Regions from separate parts of the Mycolicibacterium sp. P4_G11 genome, predicted to be linked through region 1. Evidence: riboswitches for the same ligand, from Rfam matches in the RefSeq annotation. Region 1 holds a riboswitch; the other holds the start of a gene.
The links. A riboswitch is a leader RNA that binds a small molecule or an ion and turns the genes downstream of it on or off. The one in region 1 is predicted to bind cobalamin.

Region 1 (9,668 bases):
GATCCATCCAGTCGGGCATCGGTGCGGCCACCGGCATCATCGCCTTCTCGGTGGCGATGGGTGCGCTGGTCGCCGTCGCCTATCTGGTGCTGCACGGCCGCTTCAAGGTGCGGCCGCTGGTGCTGGGCTGGGCTATCGCCGGCTTCGGTTTCCTCGGCGTGTACCTGCTGCCGTTCGTGAAGTACCCGGCGAACCCGCCGGCCATCGGCCACGAGTTCACCATGGAGACCCGCGGCTTCCTGTACCTGGGCATGGTGTGGGGATCGCTGACGCTGCTGGGGCTCGCGGTGTTCGCCGCGCGCAAGCTGTCCGCGAAGGTCGGCTGGGCACGCGCGGTCGGGATCGCGGTGCTCGGGTTCTTCGTGGTGTACGGCGGCCTGCTGGCGGCGCTGCCGTCGCTCGGCGATCTGGCCGCCAACGTCGAGCACTCCGGCGAACTCGGCTTTGCGCGCGCCGCAACCGAGACACCGCAGCCGATCACCAACACCTTCACCACGCCGGTGACCATCGACGGCAAGGTCTACGCCCCCGGGCAGCTGATATACCCGGGCTTCGACGCCGACCTGCTGTGGAAGTTCCGGTGGTACTCGCTGCTCGATCAGGCACTGATCTGGGCGGTCATCGGGCTGGTGTTCGGCGGGCTCGTCGAGCGTTACCTCGGTGGCGCGAAGCAGGCCGTGCCGGCAAAGGATGTGGCAGCAGCCGTCTGACGATTCCGGTTGCTGCGCACTACAGTTCGAGGCGTACCGACCAACGAAAGGCTGCAGCATGCTGGTTGTCACGACGAATGACCTGCCCGGGTGGGAGATTCAGCGAGTCTGCGGTGAGGTGTTCGGCCTTACCGTCCGGTCCCGGAACGCCTTCGCGCAGATGGGTGCCGGCTTCAAGGCGATGTTCGGCGGCGAGCTGCAGGGCATGACCAAGAACCTGGCCGAGAGCCGCAACGAGGCCATGGGCCGGCTCCTCCAGGAATGTCAGGCCCGCGGCGGCAATGCCATTGTCGCGATGCGGTTCGACACCACCGAGATCGGTGATGTGTGGACCGAGATCTGCGCGTATGGCACTGCGGTGCAGGCGGTTCCGGTCACCGATGCCGCTCGCTACACGGCGCAGCAGCTGGGTTACGGCGGTGGCCCGGCTGGTCCGGGCGGTCCGGCCGGACCGGTTGGACCGGTTGGCCCGGGCCCGACAGGGTAATCTCCTCGGCGCAGCTGGTTTACCCATGACGCTTCGGTGTCATGGATATCGAGTGGCGGTGATTCGCCATGAGAGGGAACCCGGTGAGAATCCGGGACTGTCCCGCAGCGGTAAGCAGGAACGACCGCCGTCATCCGCACTGGTTCATCTCGAACCGGGAAGCGACGGCCACTAGGAGCACCCGAGGGTGCGTGCCTGCGAGTCCGAAGACCTGCCAGCTGTGCCGGATGCGCCGCGTCCGGCGGTGCATCGCCTCGTGGAATGGGCTGATCGCCGAGGGCGGTTTCGGCTGTCCTCGATGGATGTCCTTGGGCGGTGCGCACTTCCGTCGCATTTGAAGGACGTCTGTTGTCAACACCATTCACCGCCACCATTCTCGGTGCGCCCCGCATCGGCCCGGACCGGGAACTCAAGCGGGCCGTCGAACGCTACTGGGCAGGCCGGATCGACCGGGCCGCGCTCGAAGAAATCGCCGCGGGCTTGCGCCGCGATACTGTCGCCGCGTTGTCGGCCGCCGGCCTGGATTCCGTTCCGGTCAACACCTTTTCGTACTACGACCAGGTTCTCGACACCGCAGTGCTGCTCGGCGCCCTGCCGGCCCGAGTGAGCGGTGTGGCCGACGGCCTCGACCGCTATTTCGCCGCGGCACGCGGTACGGCGGACATCGCACCGCTGGAGATGACGAAGTGGTTCGACACCAACTACCACTACCTGGTCCCGGAGATCGGCCCGGACACCGTGTTCACCCTGCATTCGGAGAAGGTGCTGGCAGAGCTCAAAGAAGTTCAAGTACAAGGGATTTCGGCTCGTCCGGTGATCGTCGGGCCGATCACCTTCCTGGCGCTGAGCAAGGCCGTCGACGGAGCACAGGCGCCCATCGAGCGCCTCGGCGAGCTCTTGCCGCTGTATGCCGACCTGCTGGGCCGACTCGCCGATGCCGGTGCCGAGTGGGTGCAGATCGACGAGCCGGTGCTGGTGACCGACATCGTGGACAACGGTCCGGAGCTGGCCGAGCACGTCTACTCGACGCTCGCGGACGCGGCCAAGCGCCCGGCGATCCTGGTGGCGACCTACTTCGGCGCACTGGGCGCCGCGCTGCCGGCGTTGGCCCGCACCCAGATCGACGGTGTCGCAGTCGATTTCGTCGCCGGTGGTGACCAGCCGGTAGCCGATGTACCAGGCCTGGCGGACAAGCTGGTGGTGGCCGGCGTCGTCGATGGCCGCAACATCTGGCGCACGGACCTGGCGGCGGCGCTGGCCCGGCTGGGTGCGCTGCAGGGATCGGCAAAGGCCGTTGCCGTGTCGACGTCGTGCTCGACGCTGCATGTGCCGTACTCGCTCGATCCCGAAGACGGTCTCGATGACGCGCTCCGCAGCTGGTTGGCATTCGGTGCGGAGAAGGTCACCGAAGTGGTGACGCTGGCCACGGCGCTTCGCGACGGCCGGGGCGCGGTGGCCGCCGAGATCGAGGCATCCGATCAGGCAATCGCGTCACGGGCACAGGACCCCCGCCTGCACAACGGTGGCGTCCGGGAGCGACTGGACGCCGTGCTGGCCGAAGGCATCGGCCGCGGGCCGGCCGCAGAGCGTCGCAAGGCACAGGACGCGCGGCTGAACCTGCCGTCGTTGCCGACCACCACCATCGGCTCGTTCCCGCAGACCGTCGACATCCGAAAGGCCCGCGCCGCGCTGGTGGCCGGCGAGATCGGCGAGGCCGAGTACACCAACCGGATGAAGGCCGAGGTCGAGACGGTCATCCGATTGCAGGAGGACCTGGGCCTGGATGTGCTGGTGCACGGCGAGCCCGAGCGCAACGACATGGTGCAGTACTTCGCCGAACAGCTGCACGGCTTCTTCGCCAGCAAGAACGGCTGGGTCCAGTCGTACGGCAGCCGCTGCGTGCGCCCGCCGGTGTTGTTCGGTGACGTCGCCCGCAGGCAGCCGATGACGGTGGAATGGGCCAGGTACGCCCAGACTCTCACCGACAAGCCGGTCAAGGGCATGCTCACCGGTCCGGTGACGATCCTCGCCTGGTCGTTCGTCCGCGACGATCAGCCGCTGGCCGACTCGGCCAACCAGGTGGCGCTGGCCATCCGGGACGAGACGGTCGATCTGCAGTCCGCGGGGATCGTCATCGTGCAGGTCGACGAGCCAGCGCTGCGTGAGCTGCTGCCACTGCGTGACGCCGACAAGGCGGCGTATCTCGACTGGGCGGTTGGTGCGTTCCGGCTGTCCACCTCGGGCGTCAGCGATGCCACCCAGATTCACACGCACCTGTGCTACTCGGAGTTCGGTGAGGTGATCGGTGCCATCGCCGATCTCGATGCCGATGTGACGTCAATCGAGGCCGCCCGTTCCCACATGGAGGTGCTCGACGACCTCAACGGAATCGGGTTCTCGAACAGCGTCGGCCCTGGGGTATACGACATCCACTCGCCGCGCGTGCCCACCGCCGACGAGATGGTGACGTCACTGCGTCATGCGCTGGATGCCGTTCCGGCTGAGCGGCTTTGGGTGAACCCGGACTGCGGCCTCAAGACCCGCAGAACCGACGAGGTGACCGAGTCGCTGCGCAACATGGTGCAGGCGGCGCAGTTGGTTCGCGCCGCGCGGTAAGTCAAAGGCGATGCCCCGGAATCTGATTCAGATTCCGGGGCATCGTCATGTTTCATGAAATAAATCTGGCGATCGACAGCTTGTCTTCAGGAGACCGGCGAGACTGCTGTCGGAACCCGATTGGAGACGGATAGATGTCGAGAATTGCGCAATTCGCCGAATACGGCACACCTGAGGTGCTACGCGTGGTCGACGCCGAGCCACCGGCTCCCGGACCGACCCAGGTGCGGATCGCGGTACGCGCCGCGGGCGTCAACCCGATCGACTGGAAGATCGTCGGTGGGCAGATGCGCGAACTGATACCGCTTGAGCTGCCCGCCGGTGCGGGGTCCGACGTGGCGGGTGTCATTGATGCCGTCGGCTCTGAGGTCACCGAGTGGGCCGTCGGCGACGAGGTTCTGGGCCGATCGACGACACCGTCGTTCGCCGATGTTGCGCTGGCCGAGTCTTCGGAAATCGTCCGCAAGCCCGAGGGTATTGCCTGGGACGTTGCTGGTTCGCTGGCAGGTGCCGGTGGCACCGCGTATGCCGTGCTGAAGAAGCTCGGGGTCAAGGCAGGCGAGACACTGCTGATCCACGCGGCGGCGGGCGGCGTGGGCACCTTCGCGGTCCAACTCGCAAAGGCTCAGGGCGTCAATGTCATTGGCACGGCAGGCGAATCCAACCACGACTACCTGCGGTCGCTCGGCGCGACGCCCGTCACCTATGGTGATGGATTGCTCGACAGGGTCCGTGCCGTCGCACCCGAGGGAGTTGACGCGGTGCTCGACGCCTCGGGCCGCGGGGAGATTCCGTTGTCCATCGAACTCACCGGCGATCCGGCGCGTGTTCTCACGTTGGTCGCCTTCGACGCTGCCGGCACCGGTATCCAAGTACACGTCGGCGGTGCCGGAAGTGAACACGGTGCCGCGCTCAGGGAACTCGCGGCGCTTGTCGCGCAAGATCGCCTTGCCGTCTCGATCAGCCAGACATACCCGCTGACCGAAGCCGGTGCCGCGCTCTCCGCGAGCACGACGGGCCATGTTCACGGCAAGATCGTCATCGTGCCGTGAACATGACCTCGGTCAGCTGACCACCACGAGCAGGTCGTTGCCTTCGACACTCGCGGTGGGAGCCACCGCAATCCGCTTGACGGTGCCGGTCTTTGGTGTCGTGATGGCGGCCTCCATCTTCATCGCTTCGATGGTGGCGACCGTCTGGCCGGCCTGCACCTGCTCACCCACCGCCACCCCGATCGTCACTACGCCGGCGAACGGCGCCGCGACGTGTTCGGGGTTGGTGCGGTCGGCCTTCTCCGCTACGGGAACCGCGCTGTCGATCGACCTGTCCCGCACCAGGATCGGGCGCAGTTGACCGTTCAGCAGACACAGGACGGTACGCATGCCGCGGTCATCGGGTTCGGAGATGGCTTCGAGCCCGATGAGCAGCTCGACGCCCTTCTCCAATTTCACCCGGTGCTCATCGCCACGGCGCAGCCCGTAGAAGAACTGGTTGGCGCTCAGGCTCGAGGTATCCCCGAATTGCCCTCGATGTGAAAGGAATTCGCGGGTCGGTCCCGGGAACAGCAATCGATTGAGGGCAGCTCTGCGGGTCGGCCCCGGCTCCGCCAGTTCGGTGTAGTCCTCGACGGTGAGTTCGGTGGCCGGTTTTGGTTCTGCCCGCCCTTGCAGGGCCTTGGTACGCAACGGCTCCGGCCAGCCGCCGGCCGGCTCACCCAGTTCGCCGCGCAGGAAGCCGATCACGGATTCCGGGATGTCGTAGCGGGTCGGGTCGGCGGAGAACTCCTCGGCGCTGACCCCAGCGCCGACCAGAGCCAGCGCCAGATCCCCGACCACCTTGCTCGACGGGGTCACCTTCACCAGCCTGCCCAGTGCGTGATCCGCTCCGGCGTAGGCATTCTCGATGTCCTCGAACCGTCCGCCCAAGCCGAGGGCGACGGCCTGGGTCCGCAGGTTGCTGAGTTGCCCGCCGGGAATCTCGTGGGTGTACACCCGGCCGGTCGGGGACGGTAGTCCCGCCTCGAACGGGGCATAGACCCGGCGCAGCGCCTCCCAATACGGCTCCAGCTCACAGACATCCGCCAACGACAGCCCGGTGTCGTGGACGGTGTGCGCGGCAGCGGCCACGATCGAACTCAAGGAGGGCTGACTGGTGGTACCGGCCAGCGGCGCTGCCGCTCCGTCGACCGCCGATGCGCCGGCCTGCCAGGCCGCGACGTACGTTGCCAGCTGGCCACCCGGGGTGTCGTGGGTATGGACGTGGACCGGCAGATCGAACCGGGAACGCAACGCCGACACCAGTGTTGCCGCGGCAGGCGGCCGCAACAGCCCGGCCATGTCCTTGATCGCCAGCACATGTGCGCCGGCTTCGACGATCTGGTCGGCCAGCTTGAGCCAGTAATCGAGCGTGTACAGCGTCTCGTTGGGGTCCGACAGGTCGCCGGTGTACGACATCGCCACTTCGGTGACCGCGGAACCGGTTTCGCGCACCGCGTCGATCGCCGGACGCATCGAGTCCACGTTGTTCAACGCGTCGAAGATCCGGAAGATGTCGATGCCGGTGGCCGTGGCCTCCTGCACGAACGCAGCGGTTACCGACACGGGATATGGCGTGTAACCGACGGTGTTGCGTCCGCGCAGCAACATCTGCAGGCAGATGTTCGGCATTGCCTCCCGCAGTGCGGCGAGCCGCTCCCACGGGTCTTCCTTCAGGAACCGAAGCGCCACATCGTATGTCGCGCCGCCCCAGCACTCGACCGACAGCAGCTGCGGTGTCATCCGGGCGACGTACGGTGCCACCTTGACCAGGCCGGAGGTACGCACCCGGGTGGCGAGCAGCGATTGATGCGCATCGCGGAACGTGGTGTCGGTGACCCACAATCGCGGCGATTCCAGCAGAGACCGGGCGAAGCCTTCTGGGCCCAGCTCGGTCAGCAGCTGCTTGCTGCCTGCCGGTGGCGGCCCGCCGAGATCGATGTCCGGCAGCTTGTCGCGTGGGTACACCGCAGACTGGCGCACGCCGTGCGGCTTGTTCACCGTCACGTCGGCGAGGTAGTTGAGGATGCGCGTGCCGCGGTCCCCTGGGGTGTGTGCGGTCAGCAGCTGGGGCCGCTCGTCGATGAACGACGTCGACACGTTGCCCGCGGCGAAGTCCGGGTCATCCAGAACTGCCTGCAGGAAGGGGATATTCGTCGATACCCCACGGATTCGGAACTCGGCGAGAGCTCGCCGGGCCCGTTTGACCGCCGTCGCGAAGTCGTGACCCCGGCAGGTGAGTTTGACCAGCATGGAATCGAAATGCGCGGAGATCTCCGCGCCGACATTGGTGCCACCGTCCAACCGCACCCCGGCGCCGCCGGGGCTGCGGTAGGCGGTGATCCGGCCGGTGTCCGGCCGGAACCCGTTGACGGGATCCTCGGTGGTGATACGGGCTTGCATGGCGGCGCCGCGGATCCGGACGCTGTCCTGGCTCAGACCGAGATCGGCCAACGACTGACCGGCTGCGATCCGCAGCTGCGAGGCCACGAGGTCCACATCGGTGATTTCCTCGGTCACCGTGTGCTCGACCTGAATCCGGGGATTGCACTCGATGAACACGTGGTGCCCGCGTTCGTCGAGCAGGAACTCGACAGTGCCGGCGCAGAAGTAGCCGATCTGGCGGGCGAATCTCACGGCGTCAGAGCAGATTCGGGCCCGCAGCTCGTCGCTGAGGTTCGGGGCCGGTGCCAGCTCGATGACCTTCTGATGCCGGCGCTGCACACTGCAGTCCCGCTCGAACAGGTGGATCACCTCACCGGTGCCGTCGGCCAGGATCTGCACCTCGATGTGGCGCGGATTGAGCACCGCCTGTTCGAGGTAGACCATCGGATCGCCGAACGCGGACTCCGCCTCCCGGGACGCGGCTTCGATGGCCTCGGCCAAGGCGGCGGGCTCGGTCACCCGGCGCATGCCGCGGCCACCGCCACCGGAGACCGCCTTGACGAACAGCGGGAACTCCATATCTGCTGCGGCAGTGAGCAGTTCGTCGACCGAAGCGGACGGCTCCGACGACGTCAGCACCGGCAGGCCGGCAGCCCGGGCCGCCGCGATGGCGCTGGCCTTGTTGCCGGTCAGTTCGAGCACTCCGGCGTCGGGACCGACGAACGTGATCCCCGCGACGGCGCATGCCGATGCCAGTTCCGGGTTCTCCGAGAGGAACCCATAACCCGGGTACACGGCGTCGGCGCCGGAGAGTTGCGCCACCCGGATGATCTCGGACACTGCGAGGTAGGCCCGAACGGGGTGGCCCGGTTCGCCGATCTGGTAGGACTCGTCGGCCTTCAACCGATGTGGAGAATTCCGGTCCTCGTACGCGTAGACCGCGACGGTCGCGATGCCCAGCTCGTAGGCCGCCCGGAACGCCCGGATCGCGATTTCACCGCGGTTGGCAACGAGGACTTTTCGGATTGCGTGCTCAGGCAATGGAACGCTGAGGTCGGCCCGAGTACTCGCTCAGGGGGCGGATCAGGGCGTTCGACGCTGCCTGTTCCATGATGTGCGCGGTCCAGCCGGTGATCCTCGACATCACGAAAAGCGGTGTGAAAACGGGGATATCGAACCCCATCAGGTAGTAGGCCGGTCCGGTGGGGAAGTCGAGGTTCGGTTTGATCTTGGTTGCGACGAACATCTCGCGTTCCAGCACGTGGTAGATGTCCAACCACTGCTGACCGCCGCGCGCGGCCACCACGCGGTCCAACGCGGCCTTCATGGTCGGCACCCGGGAGTCGCCGTTCTTGTAGACGCGGTGCCCGAAGCCCATCACCTTGTCCTTGCGAGACAGCTTGCCGTGCAGCCATTTCGCGGCGTTGTCGGCGGAGCCGATCTCCAGCATGTCGTGCATGACCGCTTCGTTGGCGCCGCCGTGCAGCGACCCCTTGAGCGCTCCGATGGCAGCGGTCACGGCGCTGTAGATGTCCGACTGGGTAGAGGTCACGACCCGGGCAGCGAAGGTCGACGCGTTGAAGCTGTGCTCGGCGTAGAGCACCATCGATTGGCTGAATGCCTCGACGATCGCCGGCTCCGGCACCTCGCCGAAGCACATGTTGAGGAAGTTCTCGGCATAGCCCAGGTGACTGTGCGGCGCGATGGGCGGCAGCCCCTGCCTGCGGCGGATGTCGGCCGCGACGATGGTCGGCAGCACGGCGAACATCCGTAATGACTTGGCGTAGTTGGCTGCCGGGGTGCTGACGTCCTCTTCGGGATCTTCGGCGCCCAGGTAGCTGATCGCGGTACGCACCACGTCCATCGGGTGGCAGCTGTCCGGCAGCTTGGCCAACAGCGAGTACATCGAGCGGTCGACCCGGCGGGACGCGCGCTCGCGCTGGCAGAACAATGCCAGCTCCTGGTCGGTCGGCAGCTCGCCGTGCCAGAGCAGGTACGCAACCTGTTCAAAGCTGCAGTGCGCCGCCAGATCCTGTACCGGGTAGCCGCGGTAGGTCAGGCTGTTGGTCTCGGGCACGACCTTGGAGATGGCGGTGGTGTCGACAACGACGCCGGCGAGGCCCTTGCGGATGTGAGACGTTTCGGTGGTCATGCTTTCACGTCCTGGAGGGTGAAATTGAAGATGTCTGAATCGAATTCGTTGTATTCGGCATAGCGCAGCAGCTCGTAGAGCCGGCTGCGATGCTGCATCTGGTCCAGCAGACCGGCTTGCGTTCCAGCAGTGTGGATTTCGCGCAGGCCCACCTCGACCGCGTACATCGCCAGGCGCAACGTGGTGACCGGGTAGATCACCATGTTGTAACCGATGTCGGACAGCTGCTGGGCCGTGACGAGTTCCGACTTGCCGAACTCGGTCATGTTGGCCAGCAATGGCGT
Region 2 (9,668 bases), on a different contig from region 1:
GCTGGTCGTTACCCAAATCCCATTGCGCCACAGCCGATCCGGCGGGAGGTCCGGGCACGTCGACGGTGTGTCGCAGGCTCACCGCATGGGCGAAGCCGGACGCGTCGTACTGGGTCACGGAGAAGTCGGTGATGCCGAACTGCACGCCCGGTGAACCGTCGTCGGTGCCGATCGCGGTGAACCGGACCCACGAGGTCTCGCCGTAGGGCAGGGCGGCGACCAGCGGCTTGCCGGGCTGGTCGAAGCGAATTGTGCTGGTGCCGTTGGCTGTTGCCACTTCGACGCGGCGCACCTGGGCGCCGACGGCGGTCGCACTGGGCGTCAGGGTGACGGTCGCGTTGGTCACCGGATGGTCGAAGTCGACCTGAAGCCATTGCCCCACAGCGGTTTGCAGCGAGTTGGACACCCAGCTGGTCGAAGAGTCGCCGTCGATGGTGGCGGCCGCCCCGGCTGCCGTGGACACGTTGGGCAGCGCGGTGGAATCGGACGACGAACTCGAGGTGGTGATCCGTCCGCCCGGCCACTGGCCGTACGCGGGAGTGGCGCCGGGGCTGGGGTAATCCATGACGCGGTTGTAGGTGCGGCGCGGATCGTCGGGGGCCCGCACGGCCGATGAATGGTCATCGACGCGCCCATAGTCGGTCTCCCGGACCAGCGGGGTGTCGGTGACGGTCACCTCGGGCACCGGGAGTCCGGCTCGTTGCGCATCGGAGGTCAAGATCATGGGGCCCAACGGGTTTCGGCCCATCAGGCGGCGACGCTCGTCGATGCGCAGCAGTGATTCGGGTCCGCCGTCGATGCGGGCCATGGTGTCGGCGTCGGCCAGGTACGGCTGGGTGCTGGCGGCGCCGGTCACCCGGTAAATCTCGACCGCGGGGTAGCGGGGCCGCAGGCCGCTGTCGGAGACGAAGCCCTCCAGCAGGCCGGGCCCGACCGGGTCGCCGAACTGGGCCACCTTCGTCAGGCCGCGGGACCCCTCGATGGCCCGGTGTACCAGCAGCGGCCGGGCGGACCGGGAGTTGTCGGGGTCCAGGTCATTGCGCACGACGACGAACGAGATGCCTTGGCGGGCAAGGGTGTCGGCCAATCCGGCGGATGGTCGTCCGGTGGCGAACAGGCGCTGCACGGAATCCAGGGCGCGGATGGTCGCGGGCGGGGTCAGCGGAATCGAATCGCGCACGCCCCAGGCGCCGCGCTCCAGTACCTGCAGCGGCTCGTCGTGCGTGTTGCCCCACACCTGGTTGGCGAACGGCGCGCCCGGCGCGACCAGCACCCGGCCCGGCGTCTCGGCGTTGTGCGCGTCGAGCCAGTCCGCGGTCTGGTGCCAGTACTGCGGGATCGCGCGGTAGGTACCGGGCGCGGCGAGGCGGCCCGTCCATGCCAGTGAGGTCCCGGCGGCCAGCGCCGTCAGCAGCACCACCGCGACAGCCATCCGCTTGTCCCGCTCGAGGTGGGCGAACGCGTTGATCCACTCCCGGCGCGGTGCGGTGCCCGGCAGTGGAATCCGGCCCAGCACGTGGGCCAGGCCCAGCGCCAGCGGCAAGCGCAGGATGGGTTCGAGCTTGTGCACGTTGCGCAGCGGGGTGCCGCCGGCGTCGAGGAAGGCCCGTACCTGGTGCGCGATCGGGGAGCCCAGCCCGCCCGCGTACGCGACCGCGAGCAGCAGTAGGCCGATCAGCAGCATCGAGATGAGCCGGCCCCGGGCCGGCATGCTGCGCATCGCCAGGCCGGCCAGGCCGCCGGCCGCGACCAGCGTCGTGGCCAGCACCGCCACCGAGCCGGTGACCAACGACGAACCGGCCGTCGCGTTGGTCGCGACGAACGCCGTCCAGCCGTAGGTGCCGCGCAGCACCTCGGTCAGCGACAGCCACTGGGTCGTGACGCCCGACGATTCGATGAAGTCCAGGAACGGCGGGCTGATCCGGCCGAGCAGCAGCAGCGCCACCGCCCACCACAGGATGGCCAGCAGCGTGCAGCCGAACCACCACGCCGTGAAGCGCCACCAGCGGCGGTTGGGCCGGTGCGCCGCCCACCAGATGATCGCGGCCAGACAGCCGGTCAGGGTGGCGACGGCGTTCACCGCGCCCATCAGTGCGACGGCGGCCGCCGAGCGGGCCGCGAGCTGCCGGATTCGCGGGTCGCCGCGCAGCGCCAGGATCACCGGCAGCAGCACCCACGGCGCCAGCATCATGGGCAGCGTCTCGGACGAGATGGCGCCCAGCGTCGTCAGCGCGCGCGGCGACAAGGCGAACGCCACAGCGGCAAGCACCCGAGAGGATCGGCTGCCGATGCCCAGCGCCTCGGCGACCCTGATGACCCCCCAGAAGCCGACGACCAGCAGTAATGCCCACCACAGTCGTTGGATCACCCAGCCGGGCAGGCCGATGACGTCACCGGCGAGGAAGAACGCGCCGTGCGGGAAGAGGTAGCCGTAGGCCTGGTTCTGCGACTGGCCGAAGGGGAGGTCGCTGCTCCACAGGTTGGCTGCCCGCGCCAGGAAGCGCGCAGGGTTGGCGGTGAGATCGAGTTTGGTGTCGGGCGAGACCCGGCCCGGTGACTGGGCGAACGTCAGGACCAGTGCGGCCGCGCTGACGACCCATAGGCAGCGCCGGGAGAGCGGCGCTGCGGGATCAGCTGCGGTTGCCGTATTCGACCCGGTTGAGCACCGATGACGCTGGATCGCCCGATTGCAGCGTCGGCTTGGTGTCCTGCTCCAGCATCAGCGTGGTGCCGAAGACCGCTGCGGCGCCGAGCAACAGACCGACCACGATGCTGGCTCCGGCGGGCACGAGGAAGCGGTCCATGGCGCCCAAACTAGCATGACGACCTGCCCGCTTCCGTGTTCGCCAGCCCGCTACCAGGTCATCGCGGGACCCGGGCGCCGCTGTCGCGCGGCTAGGCTCGGTGCCCATGTCCTTGCCCCGAACCCTTGGCGCGCTCGCACTGGTGTCTGGATTGGTAGCCGGTTGCTCGTCGTCGTCCGACCACCCCGCCGCGTCCAGCACGTCCAGCCAGGCCAAGAGCACAGCCGCGTCGAGCAAGCCGATGGACGCGCCCGCCCCGACCGCCCCGCCGTGTGATCCGCACGCTCTGCTGAGCACCCTGACGCTGCGGCAGAAGCTGGCCCAGTTGCTCATGGTGGGCGTCAAGGACGCTGCCGATGCCCGTGCCGCCGTGACGGAACAGCAGGTCGGCGGCATCTTCATCGGTAGCTGGACGGACCTGTCCATGCTGTCGGACGGCAGCATCCCGGCACTGCAGGCCGCGTCCGGTGCGCTGCCGCTGGCGGTCAGCATCGATGAAGAGGGCGGCCGGGTGTCCCGGCTGAAGAAGCTGATCGGCCCGCAGGAATCGGCGCGGGTGCTGGCGACGACCAAGACGCCTGCCGAAGTCCAGGCCATCGCGCGGGACCGCGGGCAGCAGATGAAGGACAAGTTCGGCATCACCGTCGACTTCGCGCCCGACGCCGACGTCACCGAAGAGCCCGACGACGAGGTGATCGGCGACCGCTCCTTCGGTTCGGACCCGCAGAAGGTGACCGAGTACGCCGGCGCGTATGCCGCGGGTCTGCGCGAGGCGGGACTCGTTCCGGTGCTCAAGCACTTCCCCGGTCACGGACACGGCTCGGGCGACTCGCACACCGGTGGCGTGAAGACCCCGCCGCTGGCGGCGCTGAAGGACAACGACCTGGTGCCGTACCGGACGTTGACGACGCAGCAGCCCGTCGCGGTGATGGTCGGCCACCTGCAGGTGCCCGGACTGACGCTCGGCGACGACCCGGCCAGCCTGAGCAAGCCCGCCTACGACCTGCTGCGCAGCGGCGAGTACGGCGGCCCGCCGTTCGACGGTGTGGTGTTCACCGACGATCTGACCGGCATGGCGGCCATCACGCAGCATTTCGGCGTCGCCGACGCGGCGCTCAAGGCGCTCCAGGCCGGCGCCGATGTCGCCCTGTGGATCACCACCGACGGCATTCCCGACGTGCTGGACAAGCTGGAAGCGGCCGCGCAGGCCGGGCAGCTGGACCAGGCTCAGGTCGACAAGTCGGTCCTTCGGGTGGCGGCCATGAAGGGGCCGGGCGCCAAATGCGTGAAGTGAGCTGCGCGTTGCCCAGCCCGAATTGCCGCGCTCCTCAACGCGGCTCGTTCCTCACCGCTTGATCGTCGTCCGGCTACCCTGTTCCGATGGCAGGAGGAACGAAGCGGCTGCCGCGGGCCGTCCGCGAACAGCAGATGCTCGACGCTGCCGTGCAGATGTTCTCGGTGAACGGCTATCACGAGACCTCGATGGACGCGATCGCCGCGCAAGCCGAGATTTCCAAGCCGATGCTGTACCTCTATTACGGCTCGAAGGAAGAGCTGTTCGCCGCGTGCCTGGATCGGGAGCTGACGCGCTTCGTCGACACCGTCCGGGCCGACATCAACTTCGCGCAGAGCCCACGCGACCTGCTGCGCAACGCGGTGCTGTCGTTCATGACGTACATCGACCGCAACCGGGCGTCCTGGATCGTGCTCTACACGCAGGCCACCAGCTCGCAGGCCTTCGCCCACACGGTGCGCGAGGGCCGCGAGAAGATCATCGACCTGGTGGCCCGGCTGCTCAGTGCTGGTACGCGAAACCCGGAGCCGGACAGCGACTTCGAGATGATGGCCGTGGCCCTGGTGGGCGCGGGTGAGGCCATCGCGTCACGCGTCAGCGCCGGCGACACCGATGTCAACGACGCCACCGAGCTGATGATCAACCTCTTCTGGCGCGGCCTGAAGGGCAAGCGCGCCGAGCCGTAGTCGCCAGGGCGGTGACCCTATCGGCGCTGGTATGGTCCGCTTGAGCCAGTCGAACCCAACGCGGTTGGGTCAGGGAATCCGGTGTGAACCCGGAACTGACGCGCAGCGGTGAGGGGGACAGGCGGAGCAACGGCCACTGGCCCCACGGGGGCTGGGAAGGCGCTCCGGCTGGATGATCCCGAGTCCGAAGACCTGCTGGCTCGGGCTCTCGTGGCCTGGCGGCGCGAGGACCCCCACGGATGGACTCCGCGACCAGAGTCCCGGATCGGAAGGCCCCGCCGTGTTTGTCCGCACCATTGTGCTTGTCTCACTGGTTGTTTCGCTCATCTGCTCCTGCGGCGGTCCGCCGGCCGTGGAGTCCCCTGCTGCCGGCACCGGCGGCTATCCCGTCACGCTCGAGAACTGCGGACGTCAGGTGACGGTGAAATCGCCGCCGCAGCGTGCGGTTTCGATCAACCAGCCGGCCAGCGAACTGCTGCTGTCGCTCGGCCTCGCCGATCGCATGGCCGGCACCGCATCATGGAGCGACGCCGTGCGCTCCGACCTCGCCGCCGACAACGCCAAAGTGCCTGTGCTGAGCCGGGATTTCCCGTCGTTCGAGCGGGTGCTGAAGGAGAAGCCCGACTTCGTCTACGCGACGTTCGACTGGTCGTTCACCGACCAGGGCGTGGCCCCACGAGATCGCTTCGAGCGCCTCGGTGTGCCGACGTACCAGTCGTCGAGCGAGTGCGGTGGTCAGGATGCCGCACAGCAGCGCGCGTTGACGCTCGACGACATGTACGCCGAAATCGGGGACATCGCAAAGATATTCGGTGTGCCCGAGCGCGGCGACAAACTGGTCTCGTCGCTGCGTGCGCGGATGGCGACCGCGACCAGCGGACTCGACGCAGACGGCGTCTCCCTGATGTGGTGGTACGCCGGTACCAGAACCCCGTACATCGCGGGCTGCTGCGGGGCGCCCGGCATCATCACGACCGCGGTCGGGGCGCGCAACGCGTTCGCCGACAGCCGGCAGCTGTGGCCGGAAATTTCGTGGGAGGCGATCCTGCAACGCGACCCTGACGTGCTCGTCCTCGCCGACCTCACCCGAGGCGACGACGGCGACAGCGTCGCCGCCAAGATCAAGTTCCTCGAAACCGATCCGGCCGCAAGCAAGTTGAAGGCCGTGCGCGAACGGCGGTGGATCGTGTTGCCGGGCAGTGCGATGGACCCGTCACTGCGCAACGTCGGCGCAGTCGAGACCGCCGCGGCCGGGCTGCGCTCGTTCGGGCTGGGCGGGAAGTCCTGACGGCGGTGCGCACCGCCGGGATGGTGATGTTCGGCCTGACCGGGCTGGCGCTGTCGATCGCGGCGGCCATGATCATCGGGCCTGCCGACCTCGGGATCGGCGACGTGTATGCGGTCGTCGCGCAACATCTTTGGGGCCGCTCGGCGGACATCGCACCGATCGATGACGGCATCGTCTGGGAACTGCGCCTGCCACGGGCGTTGTTGGCTGCCATCTGTGGGGCGGGCCTGGGTATCTGCGGGGCGATCCTGCAGTCGTTGATGCGCAACCCACTGGCCGACCCGTTCATGCTGGGCATCTCCTCCGGCGCGTCCACGGGAGCGGTGCTGGTCGTTGTGGTGGGTATCGGTGGCGCGCTGACGCTGTCGGGCGGCGCGTTCGTGGGTGCGGTGATCGCCTTCGTGGTCGTGCTGGCCCTCGCGGCGGCCGCCGGCGGCGGACCGGACCGGGTGGTGCTCGCCGGAGTCGCTGGTACCCAGCTCTTTTCGGCGACGACGGCGATGGTGGTGTTCTCGTCGGCCGACGCGCAACAAACCCGTGGGGTGCTGTTCTGGTTGCTGGGGTCGCTGGGCGGCGCGAGCTGGCATCAGGTGGCGATGTGCGGCCTCGTCTGCGCGGCCTGCCTCGGTGTCTGTTGGCTGCAGTCGGATGCGTTGGACGCGTTCGCCTTCGGTCGTGACGCGGCCGCTGCGCTGGGCGTCTCGGTGCGGCGGGTCCGGATCATCCTGCTGCTGACGACGGCGCTGCTGACGGCCGTGTTGGTGAGTGCCGCGGGCGCAATCGGTTTCGTCGGGCTGGTGTTACCGCACGCGGCGCGGATGATCGTCGGGCCGTCGCACCGCCGACTGCTGCCGGTCACCGCCATCGCCGGCGCCATCTTTCTGGTCTGGGTCGACGCTGCGGCCCGCACGGTGTTCGCGCCGCAGGAACTGCCCGTCGGTGTGGTGACCGCACTCGTCGGCGTGCCGATCTTCATGTGGATTCTGGCCCGCCGCAGGAGGATTCGGTGACGAGGCCGCTTGCTGCGGAATCCGTCAGCTGGTCGGCCGGCGGACGGCTCGTCATCGACGGGGTGTCGGTGGTGGTGGCCGACGGCGAGACGCTGGGCCTGCTCGGGCCCAATGGCGCCGGCAAGTCGTCCCTGCTGCGGCTGCTCGCCGGACTACGGCGCGCCGACGGTGGGGCTGTGCTGCTCGACGGTCGTCCGCTCGCCGACATCCGGCGGCGGGCCGTCGCGCAGCGTATTGCCGTGGTCGAGCAGCAGGTCAGCACCGACCTGGACCTGACCGTCGAGCAGATCGTCCGGCTGGGTCGAATTCCGCACCGCGGCATCTGGTCTGGCAATGCCGACGCGGACGATCGCGCCGTCGAGCGGGCGCTTGAGCAGACCGAGACGACGGCCATGCGCGACCGGGATTGGCGGACGCTGTCGGGCGGGGAGCAGCAACGGGTGCAGATCGCCCGGGCGCTCGCGCAGGAGCCCCGCGAGCTGCTGCTCGACGAACCCACCAACCATCTCGACATCCGGCACCAGTTCGAGCTGTTGGCGCTCATCCGGGCGCTGCCGGTGACGGCGGTGGTGACGCTGCACGACCTCACCCTCGCGGCATTGTTCTGCGACCGGCTCGTCGTGCTCGATCAGGGCCGTGTCGTCGCGGCCGGAACTCCCGCCGAAGTCCTGACCGCCGAACTGATCTCGTCGGTCTACGGCGTCGCTGCCCGCGTCACGCCCGACGGAGCCGGCGCAGGCCGTCCCACCATTCAGCTCCTCCCGCCGGGACCCGAAATTGCCGACCGGTAGCACCACTTCGGGCACCTAGTCTGGACATGTGCACAAACGCGCATGGCGCATCCTGCTGGTCGTCGCTGCCCTGGTGATGGTGGGCGTCGCCGGGCTGGCCGGGTATCGCGGCTACCGCGAGCACGTCGCCCGGCCGGACTTCCCCGCCGTCGACACCTCGCAGCTGAGCCCCGGGCGCGCAGCCGTCGTGCACATCCTGGCCCAGGAGTACGCGGCCCAATCGAGCATGTCCAAGTACTCGGAGGGCAACGACGAGCCCTGGTGCGCGGACTTCACCAGCTGGGTGATGCGGGAATCTGGAAAACCCTTCACCAATCCCAATTCCGGGCACTGGCGCATCCCGGGCGTCATGACGCTCACTGACTACCTGCACTCCGAGGGGCGCTGGGAGTCACCGGACTATTCGCCACTGCCCGGCGACATGGTGCTGTACGACAAGCCGAGCCCGAAGGGTCAGCACGTCAACATCGTGCTCATCAACGACAACGGCACGCTCACCACGGTCGGCGGGGGCGAGGGCACCAACGTGGGCCTGTCGACGTACAAGATCGCCGACGATCCGGGCATCCGCGGCTTCGGCCGCTACGAATGACCCGCTTGAATTCTGCGCCGAACGTGAAGTCGATGGCGAGATTTCACTGGGATCTCGCCATCAACTTCACGTTGGAAACGGCAGAAGCATCGGCTCCAAATCGCAAGTGCCACAGGAGAGCCGACGCGCCCGGGCGTGCGACGAGAGCTACAGCTCAGTGACCGTCGCCGTCAGGTGCGGGTAGCCCTTCGACAGGTTGCGCAGCGCCAGCTCCCAGCCGCCGTCGATGGGTTCGACGTACAGCCCGACCTTCGCCGGCAGCAGCACGGGCTTGCCGAACTTGACGGAATACCGAACCGCATCCGGTAGCTGGCCCTCGACGTTGGCCAGTACCGCTGCGGCGCTGAACATTCCGTGCGCGATCGCGGTCGGGAAGCCGAACAGCTTGGCGCCGATGGAGCTGGTGTGGATCGGGTTGTGGTCGCCGCCGACGTCGGCGTAGTGCCGAATCTGACCCGGCGTGATGCTGATGACCGCGTTGGGCGGCGGCAGCTTCGGCTGCTTGACCGGCTCCGGCTTCGGGCCACCCGACAGGCTGGTGCGCTGCTGGTGCAGGAACGTGGTGACCTGGTTCCACACCAGGTCGTTGCCGACCTTGATGTCGGTCACGATGTCGACCAGCAGGCCCTTGCGGTGCTCGCGCAGGTTCTCCGCCCGCACCGCCACGTCCAGTTTGTCGGTCACCTTGATGGGCCGGTACTGGGTGATGTGGTTCTCGATATGCACCGAACCCATTGCGGCGAAAGGGAAGTCGAACCCGGTGACCAGCGACATCATGGTCGGGAAGGTCAACGCGAACGGGTAGGTGAGCGGCACGGTGTCGCCGAACCGCAGGCCGGTCACCGCGGCGTACTCGGCCACGTTGGTCGGGTCGATGGTCAGACCCGACACCTTGACCGTCCGCACCGGCAGGGTGGAACCCCGCGACACGAACGGCAGCGCACCAGCCACCGCCCGTGCCATGTTCAGAAGACCGTTGGGCTGCGACATGTCAGGCACCCAACAGAGCCTGGCCGCAGACCCGAATCGTGTTGCCGGTGACGGCATTCGACGCGGGGCTGGCGAAGTACGCGATCAGCTCGGCGACGTCGACCGGCAGGCCGCCCTGGAACAGCGAGTTGAGGCGACGGCCGACCTCGCGGGTGGCCAGCGGGATGGCGTCGGTCATCTTGGTCTCGATGAAGCCCGGTGCGACGGCGTTGA

Region 2: another riboswitch for cobalamin. It lies ahead of AC1U2B_RS24315 (ABC transporter substrate-binding protein); the one in region 1 lies ahead of metE (5-methyltetrahydropteroyltriglutamate--homocysteine S-methyltransferase).

What each region holds. Positions count from the first base shown of each region.
Region 1 is NZ_JBFUJW010000002.1:184,966-194,633, reverse strand. Features, by position in the region: gene AC1U2B_RS04745 (CbtA family protein) at 1-710, shown strand, start outside; gene AC1U2B_RS04740 (YbjQ family protein) at 769-1,197, shown strand; cobalamin riboswitch at 1,231-1,430, shown strand; gene metE (5-methyltetrahydropteroyltriglutamate--homocysteine S-methyltransferase) at 1,546-3,813, shown strand; gene AC1U2B_RS04730 (NADP-dependent oxidoreductase) at 3,948-4,865, shown strand; gene AC1U2B_RS04725 (pyruvate carboxylase) at 4,878-8,273, opposite strand; gene AC1U2B_RS04720 (bifunctional 2-methylcitrate synthase/citrate synthase) at 8,266-9,384, opposite strand; gene prpB (methylisocitrate lyase) at 9,381-9,668, opposite strand, start outside.
Region 2 is NZ_JBFUJW010000012.1:161,704-171,371, forward strand. Features, by position in the region: gene AC1U2B_RS24295 (alpha-(1->3)-arabinofuranosyltransferase domain-containing protein) at 1-2,578, opposite strand, end outside; gene AC1U2B_RS24300 (DUF2613 domain-containing protein) at 2,631-2,804, opposite strand; gene AC1U2B_RS24305 (glycoside hydrolase family 3 N-terminal domain-containing protein) at 2,911-4,098, shown strand; gene AC1U2B_RS24310 (TetR/AcrR family transcriptional regulator) at 4,185-4,784, shown strand; cobalamin riboswitch at 4,814-4,998, shown strand; gene AC1U2B_RS24315 (ABC transporter substrate-binding protein) at 5,065-6,072, shown strand; gene AC1U2B_RS24320 (FecCD family ABC transporter permease) at 6,093-7,082, shown strand; gene AC1U2B_RS24325 (ABC transporter ATP-binding protein) at 7,079-7,873, shown strand; gene AC1U2B_RS24330 (CHAP domain-containing protein) at 7,950-8,465, shown strand; gene AC1U2B_RS24335 (MaoC/PaaZ C-terminal domain-containing protein) at 8,613-9,455, opposite strand; gene AC1U2B_RS24340 (3-oxoacyl-ACP reductase) at 9,457-9,668, opposite strand, start outside.